DNA from 3 places in the Proteus faecis genome. Region 1 is predicted to be linked to each of the others. Evidence: predicted binding sites of a transcription regulator. Region 1 holds the regulator's gene; each other region holds the start of a gene.
The links. The regulator LexA, encoded in region 1, represses DNA repair genes until DNA is damaged. The targets are predictions, from matches to a motif close to TNCTGTATGTACATACAGNA.

Region 1 (5,846 bases):
TCGGATAATTATGACACAAAGTTAACTGAATGGATATACAGTATATATAGTGAAATTGAATGCTAGTGTAACTCTGTCATTTTGAGACAAAAAAATGTCGACAATGTTCACAAATGAGAAATTCATTACTCGTCATATTCAAATTTTAGCGTACGTGATAAACTTATTCGCTTATGATTTCAAAAAATTTACTTTCGCAGGAGTACCTCACATGGCGAGCAGAGGCGTAAACAAAGTTATTCTTATCGGTAATTTAGGGCAGGATCCAGAAATCCGTTATATGCCAAGTGGCGGTGCAGTTGCCAACCTAACACTGGCAACATCAGAAAGCTGGCGCGATAAACAAACCGGTGAAATGAAAGAAAAAACCGAGTGGCACCGTGTGGTAATTTTCGGCAAATTAGCGGAAATTGCAGGCGAATATCTGCGTAAAGGTTCACAAGTGTATATCGAAGGCCAATTACAAACACGTAAATGGCAAGATCAAAGCGGCCAAGACAGATATAGCACTGAAGTTGTTGTTAACATCGGTGGCACAATGCAGATGTTAGGTGGCCGTGGAGGTCAAGATAACGCACCATCTCAAGGTGGCCAAGGCGGTTGGGGTCAACCACAACAACCACAAGCATCTCAACAATTTAGTGGTGGTGCGCAATCTCGCCCACAACAACCAGCAGCAGCTCCAGCACCAAGTAATGAACCACCAATGGATTTTGATGACGATATCCCGTTCTGATCCTCTCATCTCAGAATAAATTATCTAAAACCATCTAAAAACCCCAGCTTAAGCTGGGGTTTTTGTTGTTTATCATCATTAGATACCGCCCTATATAAACCATCCCACTTTTGCATCGTATAAAATGGCTTTACACAACTCTCTTTGCATTCTTCTCTTCCTTCTTAAAAATGCTTTCTTTATATTGAAAGAAAATATGATATTGAAAAAACATGTTTTCTTATCTAACAACAGATCACTTTAAAAAGAGTGTAATTCCACAGTTATTTTTATAAAACCCCACTTTACACAAAGGTTTACTCTGGAAAAATATGATAGGATCCGTGTTATTAACAACGTCTGAGAGCATCTTATCCCCATGAATGAAGAGAAATTGCTCGCTCAGGCAGAAAAGATCTGCCAGAAACGAGGTGTTCGCCTGACTTCACAACGTCTGGCAGTATTACGTCTGATAATGCAGCAACCTTCTGCTATCAGCGCATACGACTTATTGGATTTATTACGCCAAGTTGAGCCTCAAGCAAAACCCCCCACTGTCTATCGCGGGTTAGAGTTTTTACTTGAGCAAGGATTTATCCATAAAATAGAATCCACCAACAGTTATGTGCTTTGTCATCATTTTGATGATGTTGAACATACGTCAGTAATGCTAATTTGTGACCGTTGTTTGTCTGTCACTGAAAAGAATAGCCATAAAATCGAAGATGCGATTTCATTACTGGCAAAAGAGAGTGGGTTTCATTTACGACATAGCGTCATAGAAATTCATGGATTATGTTCACAGTGCCACGAAGCACAAGAGTGTACCCATCCTGAAGGTTGTCATCATGATCATAGTATGGATGATAACCTTAAACAGAAAAAAACCGGTGATTATAAGCCACGTTGATTGAGCAACTGTCAGTAAGTCTAGACATAAAAAAATGCAGATGGTTTTGTGTTTTTACACATCATCTGCATCTTTATAAAATAAGTTGTATTGACTTACTTTGGTACAAATTACAGCCATTCACCGTTACGAATAACCCCAACGGCTAAACCTTCAACAGTAAAGCTTTGTTCGCGTAAATCGACGATAATAGGTGAAAACTCTGGGTTTTCTGCATGAAGTTCAATTTTATTACCGCTTTTCTTAAAGCGCTTTACTGTCACCTCATCTTCAATACGCGCCACAATGACTTGCCCGTTGTGAACATCTTGCGTTTTATGCACAGCAAGTAAATCACCATCCATAATACCGATATCTTTCATTGACATACCATTAACGCGCAATAAAAAATCTGCACTCGGTTTAAATAGCATTGGGTCAACTTGATAATGGCTTTCAATATGCTCTTGCGCTAAAAGTGGTTCACCAGCCGCGACTCGCCCAATTAATGGCAACCCTTCTGGCTCTTCTTCCATTAGCAAACGGATACCTCTAGATGCACCAGAGACAATTTCTATCACGCCTTTACGAGCAAGAGCTTTTAAGTGCTCTTCTGCCGCATTTGGTGAGCGAAACCCAAGTTGGGAAGCTATTTCAGCCCGTGTTGGTGGCATACCCGTTTGCGAAATGTGATCACGAACCAAATCGTAAACCTGCTGCTGCCTTGCAGTTAATGCTTTCATTCCGCCCCCTGTTTGTTTATACAGTCAGACTGTGAGTATATACAGGTATATGACGATTTGAAACCTTAAATGAATATAAAACACGCATCTTTGGATTATTTTTCGACAAAAAGCGAATTTTTTAACTTTATGCGAAGAAATGTCCCCAAAGAATGGTTACCCAAGTAAATAATCCCAATATAATAGCAATTAGAACGGCGGCAGACCCCATATCTTTTGCACGTCCGGATAATTCGTGGTATTCAGATCCAATTCGATCGACAACGGCTTCTATTGCACTATTTACTAGTTCCAAAATCACAACCAATACAACGGAACCAATGAGTAAAATGCGCTCTAGACCACTGACATCGATGAAAAATGAAAGGATAATTGCAACTAAGGTCACAATTGCTTCTTGTCTAAAAGCGGCTTCATTAATCCATGCGGCACGAATACCTTGGTATGAATAACCACCAGCTTTGATGATTCGGGTAAGACCTTTATTTTGATTAGCCATAATAAACTCTATCGAAAACAAACGATTATTTTGTCACTTTTCTCTATTAATATTGTCACAGCACCACAGATCTACGAAAGACTTTCTGTTATGCTTTCGAAGTATTGCTAATAAGAGGCTACAACTATTTATGTCAGCTTGGCGTAAACTATATTATAACACATTGAATTTACCACTAAAATTACTGGTAAAAAGTAAACGAGTTCCGACTGATCCTATCACTGAATTAGGGTTAGATACGTCGCGCTCTTTCCTTTATGTTCTGCCTTATCATTCAAAGGCTGACTTACTGACATTAAGACAGCAATGTCTCTCTTTAGGGTTGCCTGATCCACTGCAACCTATTGAGATCGGTGGAACTAAGCTTCCTGCTTATGTCTTTATTGATGACGGCCCAAGAGTATTCCGTTATTACTCGCCCGATCCTCGTAAAGACTCCGTGAAGACATTTCACGCTTATCTTGATGCACATCGTAATAACCCACATCTTGATATCGAGATGTTGCCAGTTTCTGTGATGTTTGGCCGCTCTCCTGGTCGTGAAGGTCATAATGGCGTTCCTCATTTACGCGTGCTTAACGGTATCCAGAAATTTATCGCTATCCTCTGGTTAGGTCGTGATAGTTTTGTTCGTTTTTCACCCACTGTATCAATGCGTGAAATGGCGAACGAACACGGTACAGACACCAGTATAGCGAGAAAACTTGCACGTGTTGCGCGTATCCACTTTTCACGCCAACGTTTAGCTGCTGTTGGCCCTAAATTGCCAGCACGCCAAGATCTCTTCAATAAATTGCTTTCATCAAAAGCGATTGAAAAAGCGATTGAAGATGAATCAAAAGCGAAGAAAATCTCACTTGATAAAGCGCGTAAAAATGCCACAGATATCATGGAAGAGATCGCTGCTAACTTCTCATATGAAGCAGTGCGTATTAGTGATCGCGTATTAAGTTGGACATGGAATAAGCTCTATCAAGGTATCAACGTTTATAATGCCGAACGCGTACGTAAACTCGCGCAAGATGGGCATGAAATCGTGTATGTTCCTTGTCACCGTAGCCATATGGACTACTTACTGCTTTCTTATGTGCTTTACCACCAAGGTTTAGTACCACCCCATATAGCTGCCGGTATTAACCTCAATTTCTGGCCAGCTGGCCCTATTTTCCGCCGTTTAGGGGCTTTCTTTATTCGAAGAACCTTTAAAGGTAACAAGCTTTACTCCACCATTTTCCGCGAATATTTAGGTGAGCTATTTACACGAGGCTACTCCATTGAATACTTCGTTGAAGGTGGTCGCTCTCGTACAGGTCGATTGTTAGATCCTAAAACAGGAACACTTTCAATGACAGTACAAGCCATGTTACGCGGTGAAACACGCCCTATCTCTGTTGTTCCAATTTACATTGGTTATGAGCACGTTATGGAAGTCGCAACCTATGCTAAAGAGTTACGTGGAGCAACAAAAGAGAAAGAAGGCTTTATGCAGATGGTCAGAGGATTACGTAAATTACGTAACCTTGGTCAAGGCTATGTGAACTTTGGTGAGCCAATTTCTGTTGTACAATACTTAAATCAAGCTGTACCACAATGGCGTGATGATATTGATCCAATTGAGCCACAGCGCCCAAGCTGGTTAAACCCAACAGTAAGCACACTCGCTGATAACATTATGGTTCATATCAATAATGCAGCATCGATTAATGCAATCAATCTGGTTTCAACAGCCTTATTGGCATCACGTCAGCGCGCACTCACGAGAGAACAACTGTTAGAGCAAATAGATTGTTATCTACAATTATTACGCAATGTGCCTTATTCGACAGATATGATTGTGTCTGATAAAAACGCTGAAACTTTATTAGAACACGCACTACAATCAGATAAATTCCAAGTCGAAAAAGACAGTCTGGGTGATATTGTGGTACTCCCTCGTGAAAGTGCGGTATTAATGACTTATTACCGTAATAACACAATCCACTTAATGATCACTCCGTCATTAATTGCCAGCATTGTCTTACATCATGAAAAAATTCATCGTGATGATTTAATGAAACAAGTGGAGCTCATCTTCCCTCTGATTAAAGCGGAACTATTTATTCGTTATGAGAAAGAAGAACTCCCTGAAGTCATTAATACTTTGATTGCAGAATTGTGCCGTCAGCGCCTGATTTGTTGTAATAGTGATGGTTTACTGCGTATCAACCCCGCGCGTATTCGTCCATTACAGCTTTTAGCCGCCAGCGTCAGAGAAACATTACAACGCTACGGCATTACACTCTCTTTACTCAATTTTGCACCTGAAATTAGCCGAGCATTATTGGAAAAAGAGAGCCGGATCTTGGCACAACGTCTTTCTGTTCTACATGGTATCAACGCACCTGAATTCTTTGATAAAGCGGTATTCTCTACCTTAGTTTCAACGCTACGTGAAGAAGGGTATCTCAATGATAATGAAGATATCCTAAAAGCAGATGCATCTGCCCTTTACCAAGTGATTGCAAAATTAATGTCACCAGAAATTCGCTTAACCATTGAAAGCGTCGGGATCGCTGAAGATAATAATTCAGTACAAGCCATTGGCGAAAAAAGTGAAACTAAAGCTGATGAATAATCAGTAAATAGCACCATGACCGAAATAGAAAAGGGATAAGCTTATTGCTTATCCCTTTTTGTTTTGACTCAATGGTAGAGAAGACTTCAGCACTGACTTATCTTAAAAATAACTAAATAAAATACCCGCAAATAAAACAAAACCAACATAGTTATTATTCATAAAAGCTTGGAAACACGGCGCTCTTTCACGCTCTGCAATAAGTTTCTGTTGATAAATAAACAGCGCTGTTACTAACAATAGCGACCAGTAGTAGATACCTTTCAGATCCAATAAAATACCGATCCCTACTAATAATGCCAACATCACCAATTGTAAAATGCCGATAATAATTTTGTCATAACGACCGAATAAAATAGCGGTAGATTTAACCCCAATTTTTATAT
Region 2 (5,846 bases), on a different contig from region 1:
ATTTCAGTCAAAAATGGAAACAACAAGATAAGTTTGTTATTGCACTTGATCTGTCACACACCATGCTACAAGTGGCAAAACAACAACAGCGAGCTGATGGTTACTTACAAAGTGATATCGAGCATTGCGCGATTGCACCACAAAGTGTGGACATTGTATTTAGTAATTTAGCGATGCAATGGTGTGATGATTTATCTGGTGCGATTAAAACATTAATGAACGCAGTCAATGCAAAAGGTGCGCTTTATTTCTCAACACTGACTACGTTGACATTACAAGAAGTTAGAGAGGCTTGGCAATCTCTTGATCAACATTCTCATGTAAATCCTTTTTTATCACTTCACGATATTAAGAAAGCGTGTTGTGGTTTTCATTACCAATTGTCTCTTGAAACGGTCACTGAACGATATGATTCATTACATGCACTTTTTGCTTCTTTGAAGGGAGTTGGCGCCAATTTTGTGCAAGGGGATCGACAAAAAGGGTTGATGACACGACAGAAATTTCGTGGATTAGAAAATGTATGGAAAAGAGAGTTTGGTAAATATTTACTTACTTATCAACTTGTTATGGTTAAGGTGTCACATGGCTAAAACATATTTTTTGACGGGTACAGATACAGAAGTGGGTAAAACTGTAGTCAGTAGTGCTCTATTACAATGTGCGGCGCAACTTGGGTTTCAAACTGCAGGCTATAAACCCGTGGCGTCAGGAAGTGAGTGGTTAAATGAAGGATTACGTAATTCAGATGCACTTACTTTGCAAAAATTCAGTACGGTACAGTTAGATTATCATCGCGTTAATCCTTACTGTTTTGAAACGCCAACATCACCACATATTGTTAGCCAAGAAATAAAACAGCCTATTGATTTTAATGTGATGTCAGAAGGTTTGTCTTATTTAAAGCAACAAGCTGATTGGGTTTTAGTCGAAGGTGCTGGTGGTTGGTTTACCCCACTGTCAGAAAACCATTTTTTCTCTGATTGGGTTATCAATGAAAAGCTACCTGTTATTTTGACTGTGGGTGTTAAATTGGGGTGCATTAATCATGCGTTATTAACGCAACAAGCAATTATTCAGTCTGGTTTAACATTGGCTGGCTGGGTTGCAAATGAAGTTGAACCTGCGGGGCGATATCAAAAAGAATATTTGGCAACATTAAAACAGCATATTAACGCACCATTCTTAGGCAAAATACCCTATTTAAACGAAGTAAAAGAGCATAATTTTACTTCTTACCTTGATCTTTCCTGTTTAAAACTAAGTTGATAGGTGGTTATTAAGTAAATTATAAAAGTCTATTTTTTATACCAATAAAAAAATAAAAAAAATAAATTTAGTCAATTTTTAGGGATGTTTTAAGGTGGAAAAAAAGACGTAACCTACCGAGAGATAACAACTTTGTGCAGTTATCCACTATTCCTGTGGATAACCTTGTGTATTACCATTATAAAAATACGCTGAATAGAGAGAATACAAGGCATTGCTAAAGATTGGTGTTATTCTCAACTTTTATTTTTAATTCTTATATATCAATTAATTAAATAAAATCAATAGAGGGAGTGGTATTGGTGAGCCTCTTGGAATAATTCGCAAAAAAGGGGGTTGCCTTTTTGAAAAAAATCCAGTTCCAAAACTGGGGATAACTTATGCTAATTTATTCAGATAAATTTTGTGAGATAGAGATTGAAGCTGGATTTTTATCCAGTATCATAAGGAGTGTCAGCGAGGAGAAGAAAATATGAGCAAAGATTTCAAACTGCATTCTGAATTTAAACCGGGGGGGGATCAACCCGCCGCTATTGCCTCACTCTGTGAAGGGTTAGATGATGGTCTTGCTCATCAAACTCTTTTAGGGGTAACGGGCTCAGGTAAAACCTTTACGATTGCCAATGTAATTGCCAATCTAAATCGTCCAACTATGGTGTTGGCGCCGAATAAAACATTGGCAGCTCAGCTTTATAGTGAGATGAAAGAGTTTTTCCCTGAAAATGCAGTGGAATACTTTGTTTCTTATTATGATTATTATCAGCCTGAAGCGTATGTTCCAAGCTCTGATACCTTTATTGAAAAAGATGCCTCTGTTAACGAACATATTGAGCAAATGCGCCTATCTGCGACTAAAGCTTTGCTAGAACGTAAAGATGTTATTGTCGTATCATCAGTTTCTGCTATCTACGGTTTAGGTGATCCTGATAGCTATTTAAAAATGATGCTTCATCTGACTAACGGCATGATAATCGACCAACGTGCCATTTTACGTCGTCTTGCTGATTTACAATATACTCGCAACGATCAAGCCTTTCAGCGCGGGACATTTCGCGTACGTGGTGAGGTGATTGATATCTTTCCGGCTGAATCTGATGATTATGCATTACGTGTTGAGCTATTTGATGAAGAAGTCGAACGCCTTTCACTGTTTGATCCTTTAACGGGACAAATTCACTACAATGTGCCTCGTTTTACTGTTTATCCTAAAACGCACTATGTTACACCTCGTGAACGTATTCTTGAGGCGATGGAGAAAATCAAAGAAGAGCTTGCAGACAGACGCAAAGTGCTTTTAGCTAACGATAAACTGGTTGAAGAGCAACGTGTGACACAGCGTACTCAATTTGATCTCGAAATGATGAATGAGTTGGGGTATTGCTCTGGTATCGAAAACTATTCACGCTATTTATCTGGTAGAGGCCCCGGTGAGCCACCACCAACCCTGTTTGATTACCTCCCCGCTAATGGTTTATTAGTGATTGATGAATCACACGTTACTATTCCTCAAATTGGTGGAATGTATAAAGGTGACCGTTCGCGTAAAGAAACCTTAGTTGAATATGGTTTCCGTTTGCCTTCCGCGCTTGATAACCGTCCATTACGTTTTGAAGAGTTTGAGGCGTTAGCCCCACAAACGATTTATGTTTCAGCGACACCGGGTAAATATGAACTTGAAAAATCGGGTGATGAAATTGTTGAGCAAGTTGTAAGACCAACAGGTTTACTTGACCCGGTTGTTGAGGTGCGACCTGTTGCTACGCAAGTCGATGATTTACTGTCTGAAATTCGTATTCGTGCGGCAAAAAATGAACGTGTACTAGTGACAACACTGACAAAACGAATGGCTGAAGACTTAACCGAATATCTTGAAGAGCATGGTGAACGAGTTCGCTATTTACACTCTGACATTGATACTGTTGAACGTGTCGAAATTATTCGTGATTTGCGCTTAGGTGAGTTTGATGTATTGGTGGGGATCAACTTACTTCGAGAAGGTTTAGATATGCCAGAAGTCTCTTTAGTGGCGATTTTAGATGCTGATAAAGAGGGCTTCTTACGTTCAGAGCGTTCATTGATTCAGACAATTGGTCGTGCTGCACGTAACCTTGAAGGTAAAGCGATTTTATATGGTGATAAAATTACTGATTCAATGGCAAAAGCGATAAGTGAAACTGAGCGCCGTCGTGAGAAACAGCAACAGTTTAATCTTGAGCATGGCATTGTGCCTAAAGGATTAAATAAAAAAGTGGGTGATATTCTTAAGATTGGTCAACCTACGCAAGGGCGCAATAAGAAAGGGCATAAAGCAACAGATATTCATGAAAATTATCCGTTGTTATCAACGGCTGAATTGGAAAAAGAGATCCAACGTTTAGAAGCCGAAATGTATCAATATGCAAAAGATCTTGAATTTGAGAAAGCGGCGAGTACGCGTGATAAATTGCAAGCTTTACGTGCTCAATTTATTGCGAACTCTTAGTTAGCGAAATTAAGGTCACAAACCGATAAAGGGATATCCGTATTTTTTAAGGGATTATCCCTTTTTACCTTCTATCTTCCATTTTTTGCTTTTTTTGATATTCCCTTAATGGCGTGCAACTGTTTAAATATCACCACAAACAAAGCGTCAATTATTTACAAAGATAAAAAGACATTAAGGACAGTGAATGAGTGGTTATGTTTATGCAGGGTTTCCTAGCTCTGCTGGAGTAATTCTTGGTGTTATTCTTCTTATTATACTTTTTAAATGGCTACGCAAATTTGCTGTACAAGATAGTGAGTTGCAAAAATCATCAACAGCAGGGCAGGAGCCCATTTTATCTAAAGTAGAAAATACGGCAGATCAGTTGTTACCCAACGAATGGGGTCTATATGTTGCAGCGCCTTATGCCGTAATGAATGAGTGGGCATATAACGAATATGCTCAAGGCAAAGATGATGGTGGATTATCAGCAGGCTGGGGAATTAACGACCGTTGGGATTTAGTCTATCAACTCTTTTGGTTGCTTACTCAAGGTCACACGAATGATTTTTATCAGTTACGTGACCAAATTTTGAATGGCAAAGAAGACGATGTTCAGTCATTAAAAAATGATATCTTACTTTCTGAGTTAACTGAACATGATAAAAATGAGCGTTTATGGCAAATCGATATGATGAGCACAAATCGTATGAATATCCAAAATGTGAAATACCTTATTTGGGATCTCTGTCGTTTTAACAAGCTCTGTTTAGAAGGTTGCCAGCAAGGTTATATTACTCAACAAGAAGCCCAAACATGGTCATTAATGAGCGCATCAATGCTGCGTCGGATCTATGATGGTTGGGAAGATATGTGGAGAAACTTTATTGCTACTCGTTGGTTTTGGGCAAGTGGCGATCAAGATTGGGTCTCTTCACATCAAGCTTTTACGGATGTGATACAAAATATTCTGAATGCAGAAGATACGCTGGCAACAGAAGAGAATTGGATCATGGAGTTACCTCCGTTAGATTTAATGTCGTTTTCTCGCACTGTGGCAGGCCTTGGTTTGATGAAAAATGATGTACCAATGACACTTGACGAAATTGAAGAAGTGATTAGCCAGCGTATTACATTAAAGCAACTTAATAGCTAATAATTCGTTGAAGACCAATAGTGATATTGTGTTTTTACCAACAAAAAAACCGCATTTGCTGTTTGCCGATGCGGTTTTTTATGAAAGTAGATGGTTAAATACTATTTAACAGCTCGAGGTGATGCATTACGTTGCCCTAATTGCTGCAATGTTAACTCAATAGCTTTGCTTAATAGATGGCGATCGTGACGATAAGGAATATCTTTGGCTTCCAATTGAGCTTGTACAATTAATCGACCTTTCATCGATTCATATTGTGTTTCGGGGCTAATGATCACGGCATCTATCGTTTGTAAACCAATATAATTTTCCATCATAGCGATTTTATCAGATATCGTCATACTGGCAGCTGCAGGGCTTAGCTCTTTGCCTAAATTACCAATATAAATTGTGGTTGCACTGCTACGGCGCAATGCTTGTGCAAGCTCTGGCAGTAATAATAGAGGCATTAAACTGGTAAAAAAGCTACCAGGACCGATCAAGATCAAATCTGCTTGTTCAATCGCTTCAATGGCTTCGCGTGTAGTGGGTACTTTAGGATAGAGATCAAGTTTTTTGGGGATCTTCGGTAAAATATCAACATTGACCTCACCATAAATTTCATTTCCTTGGTCATCTATCGCCATAAGGTCAACAGCTTGTTCAGACATCGGAATAAGGTGAGCATTCACTCTTAATAACCCACGGATAAGGTTAATGGCTTCTAAAGGTCGAACACTTAAGTTATCGAGAGCTTTAAGCATTAAATTACCTAAGTTATGTCCTGCTAATTCACCTGTACCCGAAAAACGGTATTCAAACATCGCAGAAGCCACGGAAGGTTCAGTAATTAACTGATTAATGCAATTGCGCATATCTCCCCACGCAATCCCCCCTTCTTCTTGGCGAATACGGCCAGTAGAACCGCCATTGTCTGTTGTTGTAACAATACCAGTCAGACGAGAGCCTAAGTAGGAG
Region 3 (5,846 bases), on a different contig from region 1:
CATAATATTTTAGCTATTTTAGCAATAGTTAATACTAATATAGTTTAATAATTATAGAGTTATATTACGCTAACATCATCGAATTAATATGAAACATTTTGCTTTACAATTGATGTTTATCTTGCGTATATAGAGAATAAACATAGCGCCTTGTTCTGATTTTTACTCATTTACTTTGACAATCCGCTGTACATTTGCGAAAACATGATTGTTAAAGACAATTATCCTCGGATGTTATACGTATTATTTTTTAGACAGACAGGGTGTGGGATAGTTACTTTGTGATATTTGCTAATGAGTATTTGGATAAAATAGAATTTTTATCTGGCATTAAAAGAAAATAGATTGGTAGTTTGCTCTGACCGTTTGATACCGAAGTTTCGACATTGATGCTGAAGGTGTACAGGTATGGGTATAGGAAAATAAAGTAAGAGAAAAAGAGAAAGAGAGTATAGAGATGATTGATAATAAAAAACGTCCGGGTAAAGATCTTGATAGAATAGACCGGAATATTCTAAATGAGCTTCAAAAAGATGGACGTATTTCAAACGTTGAGTTATCTAAACGTGTAGGTTTATCACCAACACCTTGTTTAGAGCGTGTACGTCGTTTAGAGCGCCAAGGATTTATTTCTGGTTATACAGCACTGTTAAACCCACATTACTTAGATGCATCATTACTGGTATTCGTGGAAATCACATTAAACCGTGGTGCACCAGATGTTTTCGAACAATTCAATATGGCTGTTCAAAAACTTGAAGAAATCCAAGAATGCCATTTAGTTTCTGGTGATTTTGACTATCTGTTGAAAACTCGTGTACCTGATATGTCCGCTTATCGTAAATTACTCGGTGAAACACTGTTACGTCTTCCTGGTGTTAATGACACACGTACATACGTGGTTATGGAAGAAGTGAAACAAAGTAACCGCCTTGTAATTAAAACTCGCTAAGCCAACTTAATAGGTTGGTGCAAAGCAGGAAAAAGTTAGGTACACTCCTGTTTATGCATACAGTTTCAACGCTGGGATATCTCAGCGTTGTTCCGTTTTAATTCACCCTAAGTTAAACCTGGAGAGCCCTCTTTGAGCCAGGAATATACAGAAGATAAAAATATTCGTTTAACAAAGATAAGCAACCGTCGCCGTATTTGGGAGGCTATTCTCATTCTTATCGGCATTGGCGCTGTCTTTTTAATGGTTTCATTACTTAGCTTCCATCCCTCTGATCCTAGCTGGTCACAAACCACTTGGAATGAGCCTATTCAAAATTTAGGCGGTAGTATCGGAGCATGGTTAGCTGATATTCTGTTTTCTGCATTTGGTTTACTGGCCTATGCAATTCCTGTCGTCGTGGTTTTTGGGTGCTGGAATTCTCTGCGCTACCAAAAAAACCGTGAATATACCGACTTCTTTTCTCTTGCACTTCGCACGATTGGTGCTTTAGCTCTGATCTCTACATCGTGTGCATTGGCTGATCTTAATTTTGATGATATCTATAATTTCAGCTCTGGTGGTGTTATTGGAAGTTTGTTTAGCAAAGCCCTATTACCATGGTTTAATGTTTTAGGTGCGACTCTTGCTCTGTTATCTGTTTGGGCGATTGGTTTCACACTATTTACTGGCTGGTCTTGGTTAACCATCACAGAAAAAATAGGTGCTGTTATTTTGGGAAGTATTGGTTTTATTACCAATAGAGGCCAAAATGAAGCTGATTACGAAGATGAAGAAGAGGAAGATGATACTCAGAATGTTGTTACAGAAATAACTGAAAATTCAAATCAAAAAGAAAATCAGCAATCTGAATTATCAACAGAAGAGAATGATGATGTTTTATTTTCTGCGCCTTCAGCACTTGAACTCGCTCGTCAGCAAGAGATAGACACATTACAATCTAAAGCAAAACAAGACGATGATTTGCCATCTTTCTCTGCAACAAATGACATAGCAGAGGAACATGCGCAAACATTGGCGCAAACTGATCCGGTTGTATCTACAACGGTTTCACAACCCACTCATACAGAGGAAGAACCAGAACATTACCGTTTTGATATTCCAGAAGCATTCTTGAAAAAAGAAGCTCAATCAGAAGTCAATGCCCCTCAACATTCTGTTGAACCAACATCGGAAGAAAACACACCTTCTGTGATGCCGGTTGAAAACGAACCTATGGTACAGCCATCGTCTGCATTAACAGAGAATTTTATGCCGACGGGTAGTATTGAACCAACATTCTCGCTAGCACCTGATACAGACGCGTTGACGCAAGCAACTACTGTGGCTTCTGGTGTGGCGGCAAGTGCTCTTGTGAGTCATGGTCCTCAAGTTAAACAAGGATTAGGTCCTGAATTACCACGCCCAAATCCAGTACGACTGCCAACACGTCGTGAGCTTTATGGTATCCATATACCTTCACAACGTGAAGCTGAATTGCGTCGTCGTGAGGAAGCAGTTCAATCTGAACCTGAAGATGAGTTAGCGGATATTCAAGAACAAGCGAATTTTGAACAAGCGTTGCGTCAGCAATTCCTTGAACAGCAACGTGAACGCTATGGTGAGAACAATAGCGCTGAACCTGAAGATATTATTGGCTCTCATCAGCCAATTATGACAACACCAATATCTTCATTGAGTCATCAACAAGATGATTATAATGATGAACCAACAGTTACTGCGAATACATTCTCTTCGACAGAAGAGAATAACAGCGATATTGATGAAGATGAACAATATCAGCAACAATTAGCAGCACAATTTAAACAACAATTGCAGGATCGCTATGGTGATGATGTTTCGTTAGATGATGACGAAGATGAAGTTTTACCTCAAATATCAACACCAGCACCTTCATTGCAAGCAACAACGGGTTATCAACCTCATATTCAACATTCATTTGCTTCACAATCAGCGCAACCGACGCAAACTATTGAGAAAAAAGTTGAATACCCAACTAGCAGTGCATTTCTACAAATTTCGCCTCGTGATGAAGAAGAGGAAGAGTACAGTCCTAAAATTGAGCTAGAAAGAGAGCTCACAGCATTAGAGGCATTCTCGCCAATTGATGATCTATTGGATGAAGAGCCGATAGAGCCAGTATTTACACCGATTGTTTCAGAACCGGTTACGCCACAAGTTGCCCCTCAAGCTGTATCACAATCACGTATTGAGCCACAGCCTAATATGGCTCAGCATTTTGCACAGCAACAGCAACAGCAACAGCAACAGCAACAGCAACAGCAACAGCAACAATCCTTAATTCATCCATTATTAATGCGTAATGAAAGGCCGTTGCAAAAACCAACAACACCTATGCCTTCTCTGGATCTACTAACAACGCCACCAGTAGAAGATGAACCTGTTGATATGTTTGAGCTTGAGCGTATTGGTAAACTGATTGAAGCGCGTCTTAATGATTATCGTGTTAAAGCCAAGGTGGTTGGTATTTCACCAGGGCCAGTTATCACTCGTTTTGAACTTGAACTGGCGCCAGGTGTAAAAGCTGCACGCATATCAAATTTATCACGTGACTTAGCGCGTTCATTGTCTGCTATTGCGGTACGTATTGTTGAAGTTATTCCGGGAAAACCTTATGTAGGATTGGAGTTACCTAATAAAAAACGTCAAACCGTATATATGCGTGAATTGTTAGATAGTGATGCATTCCGTGATAGCCGTTCGCCATTGACTGTTGTTTTAGGTAAAGATATCGGTGGTCAGCCAGTTGTTGCCAATCTGGCTAAAATGCCTCACTTACTTGTTGCCGGTACAACCGGTTCAGGTAAATCTGTTGGTGTGAATGCGATGATTATCAGCATTCTCTATAAAGCGAAACCAGAAGATGTTCGCTTTATTATGATTGACCCTAAAATGCTTGAGCTTTCGGTTTATGAAGGTATTCCGCATCTTCTCACAGAAGTCGTTACCGACATGAAAGATGCCGCAAGTGCTCTGCGTTGGAGTGTGGCTGAAATGGAACGTCGTTATAAACTCATGTCAGCATTAGGTGTGCGTAATCTCGCAGGTTATAACGAAAAAATTAAAGAAGCCGAAGCAATGGCGCGTCCTATTCCTGATCCATTCTGGAAACCAAGTGATAGCATGGCAACAGAAATTCCGACGTTGGAAAAAGAGCCTTATATTGTTGTTGTCGTCGATGAATTTGCTGATTTAATGATGACAGCAGGTAAGAAAGTTGAAGAGTTGATCGCTCGCTTAGCACAAAAAGCGCGTGCTGCGGGTATTCACCTTGTACTTGCTACACAAAGGCCTTCTGTTGATATTATTACAGGTTTAATTAAAGCCAATATTCCTAGCCGTATTGCATTTACTGTATCGAGTAAAATTGACTCTCGAACTATCTTAGACCAAGGTGGTGCAGAATCATTACTAGGAATGGGTGATATGCTTTATGCACCAAATGGTTTTGTTCCTGAACGTGTTCACGGTGCTTTTGTTAGTGATGATGAAGTACATGCTGTGGCAACTGACTGGAAAGCAAGAGGTCGTCCTCAATATATTGAAGCCATCACCAAATGCAGTGAAGACGGTGAAGGTAATAGTGGTGGTGGATATGATGATGGTGAAGAGCTTGATCCGTTATTTGACCAAGCTGTAGAATTTGTGGTTGAAAAACAACGCGTTTCCATTTCTGGCGTGCAACGCCAATTTAGAATTGGTTATAATCGTGCTGCAAGAATTGTTGAACAGATGGAAATGCAAGGTATCGTGAGTGCACCAAACCACAACAATACGCGTGATGTACTTTCACCACCACCTTCAGATATGTAATATCTTGAAAACACAGTTATCAGCTAATGAGATAGCATGATAATCTGCATAATATCATCAATAATTTATACGCCGACATTATGTCGGCGTTATCTCATGCCGAGGCTTGTAAAATGAAAAAAGTATTATTTGCAGTGTGTGCGATGACATTAATAAGTAGCCAAGCCGCTTGGGCTGATGCACGTCAGGATTTGCAACAACGATTAAATAAAGTAAATAGTTTTCAAGCAAACTTTAGTCAAACCGTGACTAGCAATGAAGGCTCACTTATTCAAAAAGGCGAAGGTAGCCTAAAAGTACAACGCCCTGATTTGTTTAATTGGCAAATGACTGCGCCGGATGAGAGCACATTGATCTCTGATGGCAAAACTTTGTGGTTTTACAATCCTTTTGTCGAGCAAGTTACTGCAACTTGGCTTAAAAGTGCCACAACCAATACGCCTTTTATGTTGATTGCTCGTAATGACAGTAAAGAGTGGCAAAACTATGATGTAAAACAGTCTGGTGATCGTTTTGAGTTAACACCTAAAGTAGAAAATAACTTAAAACACTTTACGATAACTGTATTACCTAACGGACAAATTCAGCAATTTGCAGCCACAGAGCAAGATGGTCAAGTAAGCAATTACCAATTGACTGCACAGACTGCCGCACCAATCGATGCATCCGCGTTTCGCTTTACACCTCCCGCGGGTGTGACTGTGGATGACCAACGTCAGTGAGGATATTTTGAGTAATTTATCACTCGATTTTTCACGCAATGAGTTCCAACCTTTAGCCGCAAGAATGCGGCCTGAAACGTTGGAACAATATATCGGACAAACCCATTTACTTGCAGAAGGCAAACCATTACCTCGAGCGATTAAAGCGGGTCAATTGCATTCCATGATTTTATGGGGACCTCCTGGTACGGGTAAAACCACGCTTGCGGAGATCATAGGTCGCTATGCGCAAGCTGATATAGAACGATTATCTGCGGTGACATCGGGTATTAAAGAAATTAGAGAGTCTATTGAAATTGCGCGCCAAAACCGCAATGCAGGACGTAGAACGATCCTGT

Region 2: uvrB (excinuclease ABC subunit UvrB) is a predicted target of LexA. The motif match lies at 1,691-1,710, and genes of this name have one in related genera.
Region 3: QSH13_RS02985 (DNA translocase FtsK 4TM domain-containing protein) is a predicted target of LexA. The motif match lies at 998-1,017, and genes of this name have one in related genera.

The regions. Positions count from the first base shown of each region.
Region 1 is NZ_JASVWV010000017.1:21,631-27,476, reverse strand. It holds gene ssb1 (single-stranded DNA-binding protein SSB1) at 212-736, shown strand; gene zur (zinc uptake transcriptional repressor Zur) at 1,095-1,625, shown strand; gene lexA (transcriptional repressor LexA) at 1,736-2,347, opposite strand; gene QSH13_RS16310 (diacylglycerol kinase) at 2,475-2,846, opposite strand; gene plsB (glycerol-3-phosphate 1-O-acyltransferase PlsB) at 2,977-5,460, shown strand; gene ubiA (4-hydroxybenzoate octaprenyltransferase) at 5,563-5,846, opposite strand, start outside.
Region 2 is NZ_JASVWV010000001.1:724,957-730,802, reverse strand. It holds gene bioC (malonyl-ACP O-methyltransferase BioC) at 1-593, shown strand, start outside; gene bioD (dethiobiotin synthase) at 586-1,269, shown strand; gene uvrB (excinuclease ABC subunit UvrB) at 1,742-3,751, shown strand; gene QSH13_RS03450 (DUF1266 domain-containing protein) at 3,939-4,889, shown strand; gene yvcK (uridine diphosphate-N-acetylglucosamine-binding protein YvcK) at 4,991-5,846, opposite strand, start outside.
Region 3 is NZ_JASVWV010000001.1:615,961-621,806, reverse strand. It holds gene lrp (leucine-responsive transcriptional regulator Lrp) at 458-952, shown strand; gene QSH13_RS02985 (DNA translocase FtsK 4TM domain-containing protein) at 1,085-4,786, shown strand; gene lolA (outer membrane lipoprotein periplasmic chaperone LolA) at 4,900-5,508, shown strand; gene QSH13_RS02975 (replication-associated recombination protein A) at 5,516-5,846, shown strand, end outside.